Desulfomonile tiedjei DSM 6799: one gene and its partner. Each later gene encodes a partner of the first gene's protein in a complex. Links are inferred from orthologs where the notes say so. Each region holds a gene or a part of one and is shown on either strand. Other genes may lie near its edges.

The links.
Region 2: the proteins of xseB (region 1) and xseA are in contact, whole or in part, in a cryo-EM structure (PDB 8TXR), measured with the Escherichia coli proteins. The link is inferred for Desulfomonile tiedjei DSM 6799 from one-to-one orthologs.

What each region holds. Positions count from the first base shown.
Region 1 is NC_018025.1:1,755,909-1,766,352, forward strand. The notes cover bases 2,309-5,223. They hold xseB (exodeoxyribonuclease VII small subunit), read left to right. Parts: upstream 2,309-3,599; coding sequence 3,600-3,848; downstream 3,849-5,223. Other genes in these bases: DESTI_RS28560 (OmpA family protein), read left to right, coding at 2,309-2,924; DESTI_RS07445 (hypothetical protein), read left to right, coding at 3,041-3,568; DESTI_RS07455 (polyprenyl synthetase family protein), read left to right, coding at 3,845-4,744; dxs (1-deoxy-D-xylulose-5-phosphate synthase), read left to right, coding at 4,767-5,223. In the rest of the region: DESTI_RS07430 (alpha/beta hydrolase), read right to left, coding at 1-629; DESTI_RS07435 (DUF2752 domain-containing protein), read right to left, coding at 697-1,179; more of DESTI_RS28560, read left to right, coding at 1,860-2,308; more of dxs, read left to right, coding at 5,224-6,686; DESTI_RS07465 (GAF domain-containing sensor histidine kinase), read left to right, coding at 6,721-8,286; DESTI_RS07470 (hypothetical protein), read right to left, coding at 8,454-8,702; DESTI_RS07475 (sigma-54-dependent transcriptional regulator), read right to left, coding at 8,781-10,175; DESTI_RS07480 (ATP-binding protein), read right to left, coding at 10,292-10,444. UniProt on the Escherichia coli protein: Bidirectionally degrades single-stranded DNA into large acid-insoluble oligonucleotides, which are then degraded further into small acid-soluble oligonucleotides.
Region 2 is NC_018025.1:1,527,027-1,537,409, reverse strand. Bases 3,138-5,991 are described here. They hold xseA (exodeoxyribonuclease VII large subunit), read left to right. Parts: upstream 3,138-3,750; coding sequence 3,751-5,232; downstream 5,233-5,991. Other genes in these bases: DESTI_RS06455 (inositol monophosphatase family protein), read left to right, coding at 5,229-5,991; DESTI_RS06465 (hypothetical protein), read right to left, coding at 3,138-3,644. Also shown: DESTI_RS06485 (DsrE family protein), read right to left, coding at 1-63; DESTI_RS06480 (hypothetical protein), read left to right, coding at 450-791; DESTI_RS06475 (ATP--corrinoid adenosyltransferase), read right to left, coding at 780-1,232; DESTI_RS06470 (hypothetical protein), read left to right, coding at 1,406-2,749; more of DESTI_RS06465, read right to left, coding at 2,793-3,137; more of DESTI_RS06455, read left to right, coding at 5,992-6,041; DESTI_RS06450 (IS110 family RNA-guided transposase), read right to left, coding at 6,269-7,210; peptidoglycan editing factor PgeF, read right to left, coding at 7,685-8,407; DESTI_RS06440 (NYN domain-containing protein), read right to left, coding at 8,524-8,994; DESTI_RS06435 (hypothetical protein), read right to left, coding at 9,060-9,356; fusA (elongation factor G), read left to right, coding at 9,627-10,383. UniProt on the Escherichia coli protein: Bidirectionally degrades single-stranded DNA into large acid-insoluble oligonucleotides, which are then degraded further into small acid-soluble oligonucleotides.

The DNA of each region.
Region 1 (10,444 bases):
GGAGAAATGGGAAGCCATGCATACAGAGGTCTGATTGCCAAGAGAAGATCGATTGAACGATTGCGCATTCCGGAAAAATCCACCGGAGACCCCAATGTGACAACCGATTCGATCCGAGCAGACGGAGTCGCCGCAAGATGAGCCAGTATCAACATCCCTCCCATGCTGTGTCCCACCCAGTGCACTTTGGAAGCTCCGGTTTTCTCCAGTACGAAATCGATAATTGCCGGGACATCATTCTCCAGGTGATCGCAAAATTCCCAGTCGTAGGGAACGTCAGAAAAGAATACCTTCGGCCCTGCACTCATGCCTGAGCCTCTCAATTCGGCCGACCAGACGTCGAACCCCTGGTTCTTCAGGAAGACAGCAAGAGATGCTGTCCCGGGAAGATCGAAGGCATATCTGTTGGAACTCAGGCCGTGACACAATATAACCGGAAGAGCACCGGACTGCCGGACAGGTCGGTACCGATGGACACTGATCTTCCAGCCGTCTCTTGCTTCAAAGAAGAATGTTTCATCCTGTGATGACGGAGCAGAGTAGTACCAGTTCCACCAGTATCCGTTCGCTATGAGCAGGCCGACCAGGATGAGTATGGCAAAAACCGCAGTTAACAAGAATTCAACCATGCAAGCTCCAGGGGGAACGGCGAGGCGTTCCTTTGAATATGCGGATCACGTATCAAAATCGTTGCGATCAAGTCCCAACACTACCGTGAAACAGTCCGGCTGCCAGACGGTATACCCAGAAAACAAACAGTGCCGCCGCGGCAATCCAGATTACCACTCCGAGACGGTCGTGAATCCATTTCAATCGGCCCTTCACTTTGTCTTCCCGGAAATAAGCCCATATCCGGTACGGGATCTGCAATACGCACAGCATGAACAAAGCCGGTCCAACAGCATTGTATTCCATTGCAAGCCTGAACTGGCCGTGAGCCACTGCGACAAAGCTGCGAGTCAGGCCGCATCCCGGGCAAGAGACTCCCAGAATTTTGCGGCTCAAACAGCCGTCTGCGAGAGGTATGTGCAGGCCGATGACTGGCAGTCCAAAGGAGACGATGCCTTCCGGTTCGATGCGGCAGCAAAATGCAGCGACCAGAATGGCCAAAGCCATACACAGCAGAAGCAGATGCTCGTTTGCATGCGACCTGCGCTCTATGTTGGGTGCCGGAATCATGGAAAAAGCATCTCGTCTTGCAGTAAAGTTGTCAAGTAGTCTCCGCGGCTATTTGGCAGCAGAGGTGTCGGCTGTCTAAGACAATATACGAATTTTCAGTGAGGGGAACGGACCTGCAGAAACGGGTTCGTCCTTCCGAAATGAGAGATAGCTCGAATATCGCACAATGCCGATAACTCATCTTATAGCAGATGGCATAATTTCTGATTCTTTGAACATATTGCACCCTAAATGAACAGTAGGGGGCGGCGTCCCTGCCGACCCGAACCGGTTGATTTGTATTTGAAGAATGTGCCGGCACGGAGGCACGGCACCTACCAATTGCCGAAAAGTGCTTTTCTCAATTGGAGACTATCTTACACACTTGCCATATACTATTTTTGCATTTATTCATATAAGGCAACAAAGGCTGAAGTGTGTCCTGAGCGGAGTGATTAGACGGCTTTGCGTCGTCCGAAGCGAAGGATACCTCCAGCCTCTCAGATCATGAAAAAAGTCGACATCGGTTATTTCCGATTGTATTTGAGCATAAAGAAATCTCGAGAATAAAATAATCCGCTCTGTGCCAGCCCAAAGAATTAAGATTTCATCCTAATTTCTTGACAATATTCCCATCTTCTGCTAATTCCACCGCAATCGTGAGTCCCGAGATTTCAGGGACTCTCTCCTGGAGGATGCTCATGGCGCCATTTCTCAGGGATCGATTCCATCCGATAGGGATGGTTTTCACGGCCCTGATTCTTCTTTTTTCCGTTGTCGCGTACGCAGATGACTGCAAACGGGTCAAGAACATCCTCGTACTTTTCGATGCTTCCGGTTACATGAAGGAAAAAGACCGGTATCAGCAATTGCTGACGCAAATGGGTCTGTTTGAGAAAGGCATGCCGGTAACGGCTGACGGTTTTTTCAATGTAGGACTTCGCCACTACGGGCTCAAGGTGGGAATGGGGTGCGAGAACACGGAAAGCATTCTCGCCATTCAGCCATGGGATCCGGAACGATTCTTCAATGCGTTTCCCAGAACCGTTTCGTACGGCGTCAGCTCTCTTTCCGCCGGACTGCGTGGTGCCGCGGACGATGCTTCTCAAGCTGAAGGAAAAACTGCAATTTTGGTTATTGGCGGAGGTATCGAGTCCTGCAAAGCTGAGCCTGGGCGAATAGCCGAACAGATCATGAGGAACAATCCCGATCTGGAGATTTATACATTCCAGATTGGACAGGCGCAGGAAGGCTCTTTTTTCATGCGTCAGATTGCAGAAGTGGGAAAAGGGACTTACGTAAGGGTGGAAGAGTTCAATTCACCGGCATCATGGTATGGATGGATGAAGAAGAATTTAGTCATGCCATGCGCTTCCAATGTAGTTCCCCCCTCGGCAACTCCAACATTTGGATTCGCACCTGTTACCTTCGATCTCAACAGCGTGTCGGTGACGTCCAAAGATCCGGCAGCCTCAGCCGCAAATCAAGCTGCACTGCAGACAGTCGGTCAGTTGTTGAAGACGAATCCGCAATCGCGCCTGGTGCTCCATGGCTATTCCAATGGCCAAGGCAGCCCGGAAGTCAACCTCAAGCTTTCGCGGAAGCGTGCCGAAACTGTGGCAAAGTTCATCATATCACGATATGGGATAGCCTCTTCTCGCATCGGAATCGTGGCGCATGGTGCGGCTCAGGCGACTATGCCGCCTCCAGGTTTTTCCGGTGACAGAATGTCCCGGCGGGTGGAATTCGAAATATCTCAGCAGTAGAGATTCCTGAACATTTCGTGAAAATCGCTTCCAAAAAATCCGCGGAAATACTACATTATAGTTTGTAATCCAATATTGGGCGCTCGGACCGGGTACAGCCCATACAGGTAGCAGCTTTGGAGAGATTCGGGCGGATCTTCAGTTTCGTTCTTTTTAGTTTCTTGGTTTATTCCTCTTGCACATGGGCTCAGAGTCAGAGTGCGCCGGACGCGGAAAAACTGCTGAAGAACGGGCAGCTTCTTTCGGATAAAACTAATTACCTTGAAGCGCTGGATCTTCTGGACAAGGCTCGGGACATTTTGGAAGCGTCAGGGGCAGACAATTCTGCCTTGTTTGCCGATGTACTATTTGCCTCGGCCCAAACGAAAATACGAGCCCGGCTACACCAGGATTTTCCTGCGGATTACGTGAAGATGGCCCTTCAGGAGGTCCAGACCGCGAACCGGCTTAGAGAGACGTTGACGGGAGTGCTGCCGCAAAAGATGTCTGAAGGATATTTCCTGGAAGGGTACATTCACAAAAGATTTTTCATGCGGTACAGCGTGGCCCGGATATGCTTCGAAAGAGCATTGAAATTCGATTCCGGTAATGCTGCCGTGAAGAGAGAGTTGAGTGAGCTCCAGGTTTCGGATGACCAAAAATAGATCGACATGTACGGCATGTGCGGAAGCGGATATGAAGAAAACGATGGAAAGAGAAGAAGTAACAGAGAACTTTGACGATAACCTCGAGAGACTCAGATCGATTGTTGAGAAACTCGAGCACGGAGGACTGCCTCTCGATCAAAGTCTCAAGTTGTTTGAAGAAGGAATCGGCATTTCCAGGAAATGTATGGAAATACTGAATAATTCTGAAGGAAAAGTGGAAGAGTTGCTCGCCACTATGGAGAGAATACCGTTTGGCAGAGTGGAAGATAAAGAGTGACTGCCCCCAACATAAAAGAATACATGGAAGCAAGGCGTGATTTGGCTGAAAAGGCTCTTGACGCCATGCTGCCGCCTGAAGATAATGAGCCCGCTGTTTTGCACCAGGCTATGCGGTACAGTGTTTTTGCGGGCGGTAAGCGGATAAGGCCGGTGCTTGCCATGGCGGCCGCTGAAGTAGTAGGAGGCAGCGGAAAACAGGTTTTGCCTCTTGCAGTGGCATTGGAATGCATTCATACATACTCTCTGATCCATGACGACCTCCCTGCTATGGACAATGACGACCTGCGGCGGGGAAAGCCTACTGTCCACAAAGTATTTGGCGAAGCTGTAGCGATTCTTGCCGGAGACGCTCTCTTGACTTATGGCCTGGGTGTCCTGAGCCTTCCTGAAGTAAGCCGCACATACAGGGCCGAAAACCTGTTGGCAGCGATCCGGGAACTCGCTCTGGCAGCGGGTTCTACCCGACTCATTGCCGGGCAGGTCATGGACATTCTGTGTGAAGGCAAGGACGTAGATAAGCACATGGTCGAATATATCGTGCGAAATAAAACCGGCGCCTTGATCAGAGCTTCACTCGTCTGTGGGGCTACATTGGTTGACGGCGAACTGGAGCGGATTGAAGTATTGGGAAAATTCGGGGATCTTCTCGGTATGATATTTCAAATACGTGACGATCTTCTGGACATAGAGGGTGATCCGGTAAAGATGGGGAAAGCCGTTCAGAAAGACGGTGACAGAGGAAAGGCGACTCTTCCCAGGTTGTTGGGAGCAGAGCGCACTGAAGAAATTATGTACTCTCTCATACGCAATGCAGAGGACACTATAAGACCCCTCGGGGAAACAGCAAATCCGTTGGTCCAAATTACTCATTATATCGGTAAGAGGGTGAGCTGAGATTCAGATGAACGGAAACATTATGAACAAAAATGAATTGATCCTGGCTGGAATAGAATCTCCTGCGGATGTCCAGGACCTCTCTTTGGAAGCTCTGAAAACCTTGAGCGATGAGATCCGGGAGACGATCATCCGAACAGTAGCCCAAAGAGGCGGGCATTTGGCTTCAAGCCTTGGGGTTGTCGAGTTGACTGTAGCTCTTCTGAAAATATTCTCACCCCCCAAGGATCGCATAGTGTTTGACGTCGGTCACCAGGCGTATGCGTACAAGATCCTCACCGGGAGACGCGATGCATTCTCAACGTTACGCACCAAGGGCGGGATTTCCGGATTCCCGAAACGGGAAGAAAGCCCGTACGACTTCTTTGACGTGGGACACGCGGGTAACGCAATCAGTGTCGCGGCAGGACTCGCCCAGGCACGATGTTTCAATGGAGACGACCACAAGGTCATCGCTGTTGTGGGCGACGGTTCTTTGACCTGTGGTGTGTCGTACGAAGGTCTGAACCAGGCAGGCGCTGCGGAAAAAGATCTTATCATCATCCTGAACGATAACGAAATGTCCATATCCCCGAATGTGGGCGCTATGGCTGCGTACCTCAACCGCATTATGACAGGCCAGATAGTCACCAGATTCAGGGCGGAAGTGAAAAACATTCTGAAAAACGTCATGGGAGAGCCCATATATAGCCTTGCAAAGCAGTTCGAGGACGCACTCAAGGGATTCATTACTCCGGGCAAGCTTTTTGAGGACCTCGGATTCAAATATGTCGGTCCCATTGACGGCCATCAGGTGAAACACCTTGTCGAAACCTTCAAAAATATAAAGAGATTTCGTGAGCCTGTCCTTGTGCACGCGATCACGTGCAAAGGCAAGGGATACTGTCAGGCGGAACAAAATCCAAGCAGATTTCACGGAGTAGGGCCGTTTGACATAGAAACGGGGAAAGTGCATTCACAGCCCAGGCCGCCTTCTTACACCACAGTATTCGGTAAGGCCCTGGTGAAGCTGGCAAGCAAAGACCCGAAGATTGTCGCTATCACTGCTGCAATGGAGTACGGAACCGGACTCGCAGAATTTGCTCGCCTTTTTCCCAGGCGTTTTTTCGATGTGGGAATAGCCGAGCAACACGGAATAGTGTTCGCGGCAGGGCTCGCCAGCGAAGGATATCATCCTGTTGTCGCGATCTACTCTACGTTCATTCAGCGAGGATACGATCACCTTATCCATGACGTTTGTATGCAGAATTTTCCTGTTGTCTTCGCCATGGACCGGGCGGGGATAGTGGGAGAGGACGGACCGACTCATCATGGAGCATTCGATATCGCGTTTGCGCGGAGCATTCCGAATCTTACTGTCATGGCTCCTGCAGATGAAGATCAGTTGTCTGACATGCTGGCCACAGCATTGACCCTGAACAGCCCTGTTTCCATACGGTACGCCCGAGCCGACGGACTGGGAGTCCCTATCAAGAAGGAACCGGAACTGATTCCCGTCGGCAAGGGACGGATGATGACAGAAGGTGAGGACCTCCTGATAATCGCGATCGGATCGATGGTCGATCCAGCCGTGCAAGCAGCAGACCTTCTTGCCAAGAAAGGCATATCCGCCGGAGTCCTGGATGCGCGGTTTATCAAGCCGCTGGATGAAGATCTCATCCTGGAGAAATCCAGAGCGGCAGGAAAAGTACTGGTGGTGGAAGAAGGAATCCTGGCAGGAGGATTCGGCAGCGCAATTCTGGAGCTTTTTTCCGACAAAGGGTTGGGGGGGGGCAGCGCCGTGCGCATGGGTATTTCCGATGCTTTTGTGGAACACGGCACAAGAGCCGAACTTCTGGCCGATCTCGGGTTAACGCCGGAAGGCATTTCAGCACAAGCCGTATCCATGTTGAAAGATCGACCTGAATCGAAACTGAGACGATTCTCATCAATCAGACTCTAGCTCATATATCGTCTGTTAATCGGGGCGTCCTGAAATGACAAACGAGCTGCGTGAAGAGCAGCATACCCTGAAAGAGTGCCCGAACACCGCTACCACGCCTGAATCCGGCCTCGATTCCGCAAAAATGATGCTTTTGTTCAATGCTGCAAAGGCATTGGCTTCCACCACGAATGTCGATCAGCTTCTCGATGTCATCGTCAGTGAAGTCCAAATGGTGCTTAATTGCGAAGGGGCGGGAGTGTTGCTGTACGATGCCGAACGCGATGACTTTTACTGGAGAAAAGTTCAAGATCGCGAGAGCTTCTTTGCGTCGGCCCGCGAGGAAATCCGTATACCCAAAGATCAGGGGGTCTGCGGTTGGGTGTTTCGGACCGGAGAACCGGCACTGGTGCAAGATGCAGTTACCGACCCCCGCATTTACCGGCCGGTTGAAGATAAATCCGGTTTCACCACGCGCAACATGGTATGCGTTCCGCTCCAGGTTTTGGACAAACGTTTGGGAGTGCTGTATGCGCTGAATAAAGAGGGCTCCTTTTCCGATTCAGATGTGGACATTCTGACTGCGCTCTCGGGAAACGTAGCCCTTGCCCTGGAGAACGCGGCCAATTTCGAGAGCCTCATGAATTCCAACAAAGAACTGGAAAGGCTCAACAGAGTAAAGAACAAGATACTGAATCATCTGTCACACGAACTGAAAACACCCCTGGCTATTGTGGAGGCTTCTCTCCGGATTATGCAGAATCGCCTGGAAGAGGCAGGAGCAGATATCGGAAAGCTTCCCTTCGGCCGCATTTCCCGAAGTCTCACGAGACTGAAAACCATAGAAAAGCAAGTGGCGCATATCGTGGAAGATAAGATCTATCTCGAAAGAGAAGCGATTCTGAGCTTTCTCGACAATCTTCCCGATCTGCTCGAGGTGGAACAGGAGCAAGAACCATCAATGGAACAAGCTCTTGAGTTTCTCAAACAAAAGATCAAAGAGCAATTTCCCGACAAGATACAGGAAACAGAAGGAATAACGGTCCGCTCGGCTTTTCGGGCAGTAGAGTTGCGGCTCAATCAAATGCTTGGGGAAAGGCAGTTGGACATACGTTTCCTTGAACCCGATCGGGCAACCCTGAGGATACAACCTCAGATCATGGTATCCGTGCTGGGCGGGTTAATTCGCAACGCCGTGGAAAACACCCCGGATTATGGAAGAATCATTGTTTCAGGGGAAAATGTTCCCTCAGGGTACAGAATTACTATTCGCGATTACGGAGTAGGCATTCCGGAGAGCGAGCAGCCCAATATCTTTGAAGGATTTTATCCCGTCCAGGAAATCGATCTCTACAGTTCAGGCCGAAGGTATGATTTCAATGCCGGAGGGACAGGAACGGATCTCTTGAAGATAAAGATCTTCTCTGCACGATTCGGTTTCAAGGTGGGCTTCAGCAGTTTCCGTTGCCCGCATCTTCCCACGACTCGGGATATCTGTCCCGGCAGCGTCCTCCGTTGTCCTCATTGTAACAGTATTGAAGATTGCATGGAAAAGGGGGGGACGGAATTTTTCATTGATATACCTTCTCAGTTAATTGAGAACGAACAGACCTCCGCGTGAGGATTTTCCACTTATACCAAAGTGCCTTCATAGAGGGAATTTGAGAAATCTGTTATTTGCCGGTCCCGGCAAATCTCCTTCGCTACGAACGGCACCGCCTGACTTCGCTTCGGAGACATGCCGGGACCGGATTTACCAGATGTTACGTCTTTGAACGCACATTGGTATTATTCGGCACTTTCGTACGATCGTAACTCACGAGCAAGGCTCTTGAGCTGGCTGTCCAATTTAAAGAATGACTCCATCATCAAATCATGAATGACAACGAGCCGGTTCTGGGTACTGTCGGCTTTTCTCAGGCTATCATCAATTTTTTCCTGTAACGAAAGCAATTCAGGATGATCCTGCAAAAATCGATCTCTTTCCAGCAATGCTTTTGCATGCTCATCCGATTTAACTGTACTTAAATGAGACATGACGCACCTTTACTAATTACTTCGTTCCCCCCTATATAAATGTTAATGCACGGAAGTCCGCGAATCTATAGCATCGGATCAATCACCGGAATCTGATGATTGTAGATCCAAATCATATTCTTTCAATTTGTGCTGGAGTGTGCGGCGGGTAATTCCGAGAACCCGTGCAGCGCGAGTCCGGTTGCCGTCATTGTCCTCCAAAGTTTTCATAATAAGTTCTTTTTCCATTTCCTTTATTGTCATGCCCGGACGGATACCTTCTCTCACCTGTTCGGAAAGAGGATCGCCTGCAGATCCTCTGATGGATTCGGGAAGTTCCGCGAAAGGAACATAATCGTCCTTGGAAAGGATGACTGCTCGCTCGACAATATTTTCCAGCTCACGGATGTTTCCGGGCCAGGAATATCGCATCATGGCATCGAGAGCTCGCGGATGAAATCCGAGCAGATTGCGATTGTTCTTCTCGTTATAGAGCTTAAGAAAATGTTCAATCAGCAACGGAATATCCTCGCGGCGTTCTCGAAGCGGAGGAAGATTTATAGGGACGACGTTCAGTCGATAAAACAGATCCTCTCGAAAGTTTCCTTTTTTCACTTCTTCTTTCAAAATTCTGTTCGAAGCGGTCACTATGCGAATATCCACTTTGACCGTGCGGGTAGATCCAAGAGGTTCGAATTCGCGTTCCTGCAAGACTCGCAGCAATTTCGATTGAGTAGCAAGAGTCATCTCCCCTATTTCGTCGAGGAAAATAGTGCCGCCGTCTGCAAGTTCGAATCTTCCAGGCCTGCGTCCGACTGCCCCTGTGAACGCACCCTTTTCGTGACCGAAAAGCTCGCTTTCGAGAAGTGTTTCCGGCAAAGCCGCACAATTGACTTTGATAAAACGTTTTTCAGCCCGGGCAGAGCCCTGGTGAAGGGCATTTGCTATAAGCTCTTTACCAGTTCCGGATTCTCCCAGAACGAGCACCGTTGCCTCTGTCGGAGCCACCATGGCAACAGTTTCAAGGACCGCTTTCATTCTTTGGGATCGCCCCACAATTCGAGACGCATCGAAGAGATTTTCAATACGCCGCCGCTGAAGAATGTTGTCCTCTTTGAGGCGCCAGAATTCCAGCGACTGATGGACTTTTATCTTGAGCTCCTCAATATCGAGCGGTTTTGTGAGGTAATCGTGGGCTCCTGCCTGCAACGCTTCGACAGCAGTTTCCACCGATGCGTAAGCGGTTATAATGATGACCGGGATTCCAGGTGATATATTCTTGATCTCTTTAAGCGCCTCAATCCCGTCCATGCTGGACATTCGATTATCCATCAGGATCAGATCGAAAAATTCTTCAGAGACCCTCTTTATTGCGCTTGTGCCATCATCGGCTTCAAAGACCTGGTAGCCTTCAAGAGACAAATTGGCGTTCAGCATTTTTCTTTGGGACGGTTCGTCGTCCACCACAAGGATTTTAGCCTTGAGAACTGTCATATCATTACCCGTTTCGGAGAACTTTACAGCAACGAATCCATTCTTCCGGATATTCCCGGCCTGACCGAGGCTGATATTTTATCACATATGAATGAAATAGGGTTTGCGAGCGAGCATCAGTTCTGAGACGCAGCAACAGTTATGCCGGTATCTGCAGTTATCTGTTCGACTTCTTCTTCCACGGTCTTATAGGCATTCAGCAGCACAATGAACCGAGTTCCTTTCCCCGGCTCGGATTCTACTTCTATTTCCCCGCCATGTCCTTCGAT
Region 2 (10,383 bases), 230 kb from region 1 along the record:
CAGTATCATATCCAACCGTCCCGGTTTATTTGAATCGATGTGGAACACAACTTTCGGTTTCATGAGGATTGTCCTTTCATAGGTTCAAGAGGCAGCCGACAATATAACCAAACACTTCCGGAATCATTGCGTCCAACAGGAAAATATGCATCGATCGCAATGCAAGATATCGTTCTCTGCCTATTGATTCGGACTCCGATGCGGGGTTCCGGTTTCCTCTACTTTCCTTGATACGGAACAAAATCGTGCAACGCTATCTTCATTCCTAGTCGTCGGTTTTCAGCGAGTTCCTACCAAAATGTAGCAAAAAAGACGATCCTCAACCTATTGTTCGTCAAGGCATGGCGCTGATTTGGCTTTTCTTGCATCGCATGGTATGGTTATTGCGTATTTCTTTGATGACGATTCAGGTCTGCCCGAAGCAGATCGTATAAAAAAAGGTTTTTTCAATGAGAAGGGAACATATTGTTACAAAACTCGTCGAGTCCGGGTACAGGTTTTTTTCCCGGCCCTTTACGGGATCGGTTCTAACTGCCGAGGCCTGGGCGAGTAATTTGAAAAATAAGAAACTCGTAATCTTCCTGTATAGGCATGATACCGACGAACTGATCGATTTGTACGATCTTCCGCAAGAGGAAGAAAACAGGCCGGAAATTGAGGCATTCCTGGACGATTTTCAGGAGCGTGTTTTCAGGCCCGTTTGCGATACATTGCCGGATGGCTGTACCTCCCCGAAGCACAAACCGGGTTCCAGATCTGACCGCGGGTTAGTAGAAAAGTCATCCCTTTAGCGTGCGCATTTCTGTGATCATGTCCGATTCTTCCAGAACCGCCTGCCCTGGGTCCGAATCGGCAATGATCACATGAAGTGACGCGGGTCGCTTTCTGAGCATTTCCACAAGCTGGTCTGTGGTAATGGCATTCTTCTTCACCAGAATGCTGATGTTCTGTAAAATGACCATCCCATAATGATCTGAAGTAATTGATTTTGTCGCAGTTTCCCATTCTTCTCGTAAAGTGTCCGGGGTCTCGTCTTTACTGAGTTCATAGATATGGACAGAATCTTTTAATGGGACGGTAAATTTTTCCATGCATCTACGCCAGTCAGCCGGCAAAGTAGTTATTATTCCTATTTTAAGATGACGCCCCATGGCTCTTAAGACCTGCCCCATGGCAGGAAGAACGCTATTGGCAGCGTCACCCACGGTTACCAGAATCAAACCAGTTTCCATTTTTGGTGGTGCTCCAGGAAATTACGAACGGAAATACTAAAAAATCGTGACATAAAAAAACGGTCTGCGCAATAGGATCTTCACTCCTCAAATATTATGCACGGTCAATTCAAAAATTGACAACACACCGCAATACGGCATACTTATCGAATTCCCGCGTGTCTGGATACTGCATGATTCAAATGCGACATTTTATGAGAGAGTTTACCGCAGCGTTTCTCGCCGGTTTTGCGATAATTATCGGGCTTACGATGCTGGCAGGGTTTGCCGCATCACATGTTTCTCCTGAAACAGTATCCCTGCTGAAATCCTGGTCAGAACAAAATCCTGCGCAACGATTTGACGACTGGATGGACGGGATCGTCGTCGCGAACATTTTGTATTCAGCAATGTGTCCGAGGCATTCACTCTGGACCTATTTTCTCCCTGCCAATGCACCTCCTGCCGGTTTCGACCTCCTCAAGCATGTGCTCACACCACAGAACAACCAGGCTCTTGTGAAAGCATTGGAAACTCGTCAAGGAGAATTGCTTCACAGATATTGGACCGGACATATAGTGCTCACGGCTATTGCACTGTACGTGTACATCGACCCGGCTATTGCGTCCAAAGCTGCGATGGGGGCTGTGCTTCTGTCGTTCTTCTTCTTTGCCTTCGTGTGGACTAAAAGGCTGAGCACCATGGGAGGCCTGGTTTTCGGTTTGCTGCTCTTGGGGTCCGGCGTCATCTACATGGAAAGTTTTCACACCCACACATGGGGACTGGCTGTGGCGGGTTTGACTGCAGCGTACACGGGTTTGCGCCTCGAAAGGGGCAAATCGTTCGTTGCGCCCGCTGTCCTGGGAGGCATATTTGCGAACTGGGTGGGGTACGATTACGTGTTTCCCACTCTTGCATTCAGCTTGCTCTTTTTTCTACAGCGTGAAGAGCGGGAATTGCGGATTCACGATATGGCTGCGCCATTCAAATTTGCGGTCCTGTTCCTGGCGATTACCGCGCTCATGATGGTGCTTCGCGTTCCGATCGCGTACCTTTTCGAACAGGTCGATCCTTCTTTGTTTGTGGGACAGCTTACGGATCGGCTCGCATATAGACTGCAGGGAGACATCCTGCCCCAGGAACTTGCATCGGGCATGGAATTAACCCGGAGTTCCGCGATCCTGAGCGCCCTACCTGCAGTGGATGCATACCTTTTCAATCTTGGAGGCCGGTTCATGCCGCTGCCGCAATCCCTTACCGGATATGCTGCATTTCAGATGCTTCCTATCGTAATTCTGTCCGGAATCCTGATCATGCGAAACCGCAGCGATCAGTTGAAGGCATTGAGACCCGTTGCCATAGTCGCAGTTTCGGCGCTCCTGTTTCACCTGCTTCTGCTGGTTCTGGTGAACCATGCCTGCGTCCATCCGTGGATGCATGCGCGTTACATGGTGTTTTCGATGGTGGTTTCTTCTGCAGTTGCTGCAGGCGCAGCATGGGATGTGATTGCGAAACACATCTCTCAGGAGAAGATCTGAAGATTCGACCACAGAGTGAATCGAAAACCTGAAACGATCTCAGTTAAAAGAGTAACGTAAAATCCACACCGACAGTAACAATACTATCTGCAACGGACAGCACCCGAACCCCTGTGGGAACATCATTTATAGTCCCTGAAACGTCCCCGCGCAATTCTTGATGCAAGTATCGAGCATGCAGTCCGCACCAGATGTTCTGTGTGACGGCTACATTACCTTCCATCTGAAATTCCAGCAGTCCACCCTGACTGAGCTCCCCTGAATAGTCAATAATTTGACCACGTTCCTGAAGGCTATTGGAAACTCTCCTGGTCATGAAGGGGGAGCCGAGCACTTCGAATCTGGCTTTCCACCAGGGAAAAAACATGGAGGTCTGTAGTCCCAGGAAAGGTATTTGCGAAGCAAATTCGTCTCGTGATCTGCCTTCCGAATTCACCGCTTCACCGCGATGTCGCCATGTCTCTTGTCTGTATCCGGCCACAATGCTGTACCGATAACCACCGCCGGTCCAGAGATGATAGAGACCTGCAAATTCCCAGGAACCAAGATCCGGTTCGACCTGCCATCGGACAAAATCCGTCAAACCCGTATAATTCGGGTCCCGCATCATACTGCCGCTACGTTCGAAAATGCTGATTGCGCCTGCAAAACGGCCCGATATCAAAGGCGACGGCGATAATTCTACCGTTCCTGCCAGCAAAGGAACACGTATGTTGAAATCCCCTCGGATCGAAGTAGCCCCCGAGTAAGAGAACGATTGCGTTCCGAAAAGGAATTCGATCCGGAATGAAGAATCCAGAACACCGGGTTGCGACAACACCTCAGCCTGGCTGTTTCCCATACACAGTGTCAGGACAGAAAATACCAACAACGATACGACAGCAAATCTCCTCACAATACTATCCCCAACAAATATAAAATTCACACTTGTCCACGCATTATAATCTCAGTGTCAAACAAAAGGGAACTGAAATTTCCGCGAAGGACGAGAACTTCCGGACATGATTGAAATTGCTCCGTCCTCCGGCTACAATCCCCTTTCACTCCAGTATGAATTGGAAGCGAGTAGCGCCACTATGGATCTCCCCGGACGAAAAGTACTCACCGTTTCTGCATTTACCGAACAAATTCGCAGCACGCTCGAGTCGAAGTTTCAGTCTGTCTGGGTTCGCGGGGAAATCTCCAATTACAGACCCGCACCTTCAGGCCACCTGTATTTCACGCTCAAGGATGAAACAGCTCAGATACGTTGTGTGATGTTCAAGATTCAGAGTCGTTTTTTGAAGTTCCGGCTTCATGACGGACTCCAGGTTATCGTGTGGGGCAAATTATCGGTATACGGGGCCAGAGGTGAATATCAGCTCATTCTCGATACCATGGAACCCGCAGGTCTCGGCGGCCTCATGCTCGCGTTCGAGCAGCTCCGGGAAAGATTAACTGCAGAAGGTCTGTTCGATCCATCCAGGAAGAGAAAGCTCCCGGCATTTCCGAAAACCATAGGACTGGTCACTTCATCCAAAGGGGCAGCGGTCAGTGATGTGATTCGCATTCTGAGGAGACGCTTTCCCGCCGTTCACATACTTGTCAGTCCTTCTGCCGTCCAGGGAGACCGAGCGCCGGTCGAAATCAGCGCTGCCATAAATCGATTATGCCAGGCATCCGGAGTCGACGTGATCATTGTCGGGAGAGGCGGAGGTGCCATGGAAGACCTCTGGGCCTTCAACGACGAGCGCGTTGTTCGAGCGGTCGCCGCCTGCCCTATTCCTATCGTGAGCGCTGTCGGTCATGAAACGGATGTAACCCTTTCCGATTTCGCTGCAGATGTGCGAGCTTCGACTCCGTCTGCTGCAGCGGAAATAGTCCTCCCTGACCGGCGCGATCTCCGGGAAAATCTTACGCATATCGTCGCAAGGCTCACTCATTCCATAAGAAACGTTATCCGGAGAAACACCGGAGCAGTGGAAGAGCAACTCAAGAGACTCTTTAATCCGAAACGTCAGATTCAGGAAAAACGCCTCGCTCTGGATGACATGATCGTCAGGATGACTCGCGCCGTCAAACGGAGAATCGGTGATTCCGCACGTGAGACCGAACTCTTCACGCAAAGACTGAAGCCCGGACGGCTGTTCAAACAGATTGAAATCGGCCGAGAGCAATGCAAGTCCCTGGTGAATCGATTGCATCGGGAAATGTCCGGATACACGGCTGATAGACGGGCGGCACTCTTGAGTCTCACCGCTCGTCTGGACGCTCTCAGTCCCTTGTCGGTTCTGTCCCGCGGTTACTCCATAACACTGAGGCAGGAGACCTATGAGGTCATACAGGATTCGAATACAGTGGAAGTTGGAGATATGATTCACGTCAGGTTGCACAAGGGCGGGCTGATCTGTCGTGTTCTGAACAAGATGGAAGAAACGAATAACCGAATCGCTGGCAGATCATCCGTTGATAGTGATGAAGAAGAGAATAGGAACACTGAATGAAAACCATACATGACGCTAAGGAACATCTCCGTTTCGTCGTGAATCTGGCAGAACAGGCTGGACGCATCGTAGCTTCTTATGCACGAGGAAGTTTTCAGGTAACAGGCAAAGGAACTCAGAAGGACACGATTGATATAGTCACGGATGCAGATCATGCATCTGAAGATTTTATCCTCGGGGAAATTAGAAAGCGGTTTCCGGAACACGATATCCTTACGGAAGAAACCATCACCGAAAAGAAGGGATCGGACTGGCTGTGGGTAGTAGATCCTCTGGATGGTACGGTAAATTTCTCTCATGGATATCCTGCATTCTGCGTGTCAATTGCACTCATGCAGAATGAAACGATTGTTCTGGGCGCGGTCTACGATCCTCTACGTCAGGAGACGTTTTCAGCAATTCGGGGACAAGGAGCTTTCATGAACGGCAATCGTATTCAGGTATCGACTGCCGAGACGCTCTCCAGAAGTCTTGTTGCGACCGGATTTCCGTACGATCGGGCATATTCACCGATAAACAATGTGGCCGAGTTCAATCAGATCGTTACCAAAGTGCAAGGAATGCGGCGAGGCGGTTCCGCGGCTTTGGACCTTTCATACGTTGCATGCGGAAGACTGGATGGTTTCTGGGAACTGAAACTCAAGCCATGGGATATGGCTGCAGGAATCTTGCTGGTCGAAGAGGCAGGAGGAATCATTACGGACCGGTACGGCAAGCCCACAAGCGTATACACCAACAACATCGTCGCGTCTAACAGCCGAATTCACCCGTTGCTCCTGGAACTTCTTGCCAAGAGTGAAAGCGCTTGAGATGCGCTCGAGAAGCATACTTAGTATCGTTTTGCATTCAAGATGCTAGCTGCACTGACCTGGCTCCGCAGGTCAGTGGCACCCCTGTGTCCGGGTCTATACCAGTTGCCAAAATTAGTGTCCGATTGAAGATTTAGGAATATTGGTGGGTGCCGGCCTCCGTGCCGGCACATCTTCAATATGATCAATATATCGATAGAATGGACCGGCAGCGACTGTGTTTCTTGTCAAGGAAAAACTACCTGGAAAGGCTGTTTTTTCTTGAGCATTGCGTTTAGGATGACGATCATCTTACGCATACAAGCCGTGATGGCAACCTTGAAAGGTTTTCCAGCCTCAATGAGGCGTTGATAGAAAGGCTTGATGACTACATTGGACGTTATGGCCGCGACTGCAGCCATATACAGGGTTGAGCGTACATCCGCCCGTCCACCCGAAATCTCGCGCTTGCCTTTCTTCTTTCCGCTGTCTTTGTTGAGAGGCGCCAGGCCGACGAGGCGACTGATTTCATGACGGCTGACATGTCCCAGTTCGGGCAGTTTTGCCATGAGCACTCTGGCAGTTATGGGGCCCACGCCTTTGAAGGTTCGGAGGAGTTCCTCTGTTTCACGCCACAGAGGCGATTTCCTGATAAGGTCATCGACATCTTTATCGATGTCTTCGATTTCCTTATCTAGGGCTGCTATGACCGTTTGAATGCTGCGCTGCACGCGATTGGAACGGGCTCGATGGAGGCGATTCTTTTCTGATGCACGCAAATCAACAAGCTGCTTTCGACGTGTTACGAGTTCCTTGATTTGCTTTTCGTCCTCCGTTGGCAGCGGCTTCGGTATGGGCCTAACCGTTTGGGCAAAGCGTGCCAGCACATAAGCATCGATGGCGTCTGTCTTGGCGAGTTTTCCGATGCCTTTAGCAAAGTCCCGCACCTGACCAGGGTTGACGACAGCGATCGGCAGGCCGGCGAGACCTAACTGGGCCGCAACGGTTATCTCGTAGCCTCCGGTGGCTTCCATCACGATTACCATGGGGGTCTCTGCGTGGAGGATCTCAATCAGCGAGTCGATGCCTTGAGTGTCATTCTTGACGGTGGTGTGCATGCCTTTTGGCAGCACATGCGCATCCAACTGATCTTTAGAGATATCTATGCCAACAAAAACTTCTTCATGCATGTGTAACATCCCACCCTTGTGGATACGGACTTCTCAACGAGTCCAGGCGACTGTTCGGGCTTTTTACACGAAGGCCTCCGGTGATCCAGCTGCCGGGCAGTCTCAGAGGACCAAGGGACGAACGATCTACCGGTGCCTCTGCCCGACTCCTGCAGAGAGTCTGACAGACGTGCATCCCCCCTCTATCAGGACTCTTATATCTTGGCAACCAAGAGTCCTATTTTTTGAAGTACCTCGTATCATTGATCCAGTATCAGCCCCTCCCCTCAGCTCGGTACCGGTTCCAGAGATTCAGTACTTCATGGACAGAAACATACAAGGGACGCCGGCCCCTACCAATCCTGTAATTCACACGAGGGATAAACGACAGAATTTTTGGCACTGACTATAAGTGTCAATCTTGGGAGCCACGGACCTGCCCTGTAGGTCCGTGGCTCCCCCTGAAGGAGTTCTTCCTGGATCATGCTTCTTTCATCAAATTCTGAATCCGGTCAGCGAGATTTGTCTGCCTGAAAGCGCGCCATCTCTCCGGTACGAAAAGAACAGATCCGGATTGCAGCAGGTGCAGAGATTCGCGTGGTGTATATTCTCTTCCCTCACACCTTTGCCTATAAGCTCGAATCGATTCACGAGAGCGAGATCGATTCTGCGTGAAGCAGTGTTTCCGTTATTCACCACCGTTATAAATCGTTCGGGGTCAGGAATACTCTCCCTGAAGGGATTCAGCACCTTGTCGTCCACCTCGTAACAGCACGGACCGATTGCAGGTCCCAGCGCGGCAACCATGTCTTCGGGTTTTGTGCCGAACTCTTTTGCCATACGGTCTACTACTTTGGGGAGTATTCGCATTACCGTGCCTCGCCAGCCCGCATGAACCGCTGAAGCTATCCCCCGGGATTTGTCCAGGAGCAAAACAGGCAGGCAATCGGCTGTCTTTACAGCTACGAAAACCCCTTTGATAGGAGTTATGAGAGCATCTGCAACAGGAGGTGTTTTCGGGATGGTTCGAATGATCTCGATATGATCGCCGTGAACCTGTTTGCAGGTTGCCATGTGCTTTGGTTCGATTTCCAAATCTTCCGTGAGACGATCAAAATTCGTTCGCACCGAATCAGATGTATCTCCCTGCCCTACCGAGAAGTTGAGAGAATCATATGGCGAAGATGAGACGCCGCCGCGACGAACCGAAAAAGCCATGAAAGCTTCAGGCCCGGAAAGGTCGGGGAGGGTAAATGCACGCTCGCTCGCTCTCAATGTGACGCTTCGATGTTTAGCGATCGATGATGCCGGGAGAATAGCCATATCGCACACAACTATGGTTTCTTGGTTTTTTCGAAAAAGTCCAACCACTCATCCACGTTGACCGGTTCCGGGCAGCAGGTGTCTCCCACGGTATCCGGCTGTTCGCTTGTTTCTCTGAGCATTGACCTGAACTGCCCCGCGGATATTACTCTTGTTCCCTGGCGGCGTGCAAACACTCCAAGTTCCTTGTCGGAAGAGACCAGGGTCATGTCTCTCTTGTAGGAGGATTTTCTGATAATATCTTTGATACGGCTGTCTGCATCGGAACCGGGCCGGGCGTAGAGGATTTTCACACTTTTGTACGATCTTCCTTCAGGAAAATCTTCTTCCGGAATGCCATCGAATACTACTCTTATCTTCACTCGTTTTGCGGCTACGAATCGGACCAGCTCATTGATCAACCGTTTTCGAGCAAACGACAAATCTTGATCCAGCGTTCCCGCCTGATCCATTACATTATTGCCATCAATGAGGTAAGACATCGTTCACGGGAAGGAAAAATATCCGAGTCGATCAATAGACTTCTTCAGGCCGCAGTGTAACCAGGTCAATCTCGCACAAATCCGAAGTAGATGAGCACTAAAGCAAAAGCTCCCATGATTCCTACAAATTTAATCAATTCCGATAAATTCGAGCTGTTTTCGGGATAGAAATAATGAATGATGGCCGCTCCACCCATGATGGCAGCCAAACCGACGGCAAAATACTTCATGCCGGTGAACAGGGTATAAAGGAAGATGACAATACACACTCCCATGAAAACAGGATGGAAGACAAGTTCCCCGGGAGTGCTGACTCCAAGAAATCGGTTTATCGCTTCAAAGAAGTTTGACATGGTTTCCATGATTCACCGCCACTCATTCTTGAATCCCTCAATACTGCCCGAAGTCTAGCATGAATCCTTCTCCGAGAGCAAATCAAAATGGCTGTAGCACTTGACAAGACTTGATGATCGCGCGAAAAAAAGAACATCCTTGAAGGTATCCCGGCCGGGTTCGCACTAAGGGCGGCGAAATCTCACCCGTCTCCAGGTACGAGACACACTTTCCAAAAACCTGGTCAATGTCCAATTTGCAAATGAGAGGCCGTTCCGAGGCGGCTAAATGGTGAAATCGTGGCTCAGAACGTCGCAAAAATCAGGAACATCGGAATCACCGCACATATAGATGCAGGGAAGACCACCCTCAGCGAGAGAATACTCTATTACACCAAGAAGATTCATAAAATAGGCGAAGTGGACGAAGGATCCGCTACCATGGATTACATGCCGCAAGAGCAGGAGCGCGGGATTACCATAACCTCCGCTGCCACCATGTTCTTGTGGAAAGGGTATGAAATCCACCTTATAGATACGCCCGGACACGTGGACTTCACCATTGAGGTGGAAAGATCGTTGCGAGTCCTGGATGGTGTGGTCGCTGTGCTTTGTGCAGTCGGCGGAGTACAGCCTCAGACAGAAACCGTGTGGCACCAAGCGGAGCGGTACAAAGTTCCACGGATCGTCTTTGTTAACAAGCTGGATAGAATAGGTGCAGATTTCAACCGAGCAATAAGCATGATGCGCGAGCGATTGGGCGCTAATCCGGTGCCGGTTCAAATACCGATGTTCCGGGGCGATGAATTTCTCGGGGTGATCGATCTTATCCGGATGAAGAGTATCGTCTGGGACCAGTCAACTCTTGGCGATGAGTTCAGCTTTGATGACATTCCGGACGAATTTCTCGAGGAAGCGCTGGCAGCTCGAAAAACCATGCTTGAATCGGCAGCGGAAATGGATGAAGAGCTGCTGGAACATTATCTTGAAAATGAAGATTTGGACGAAAAGCAGATCATCCGCGGTCTTCGCATCGGCACCTTATCCAATCGGCTTG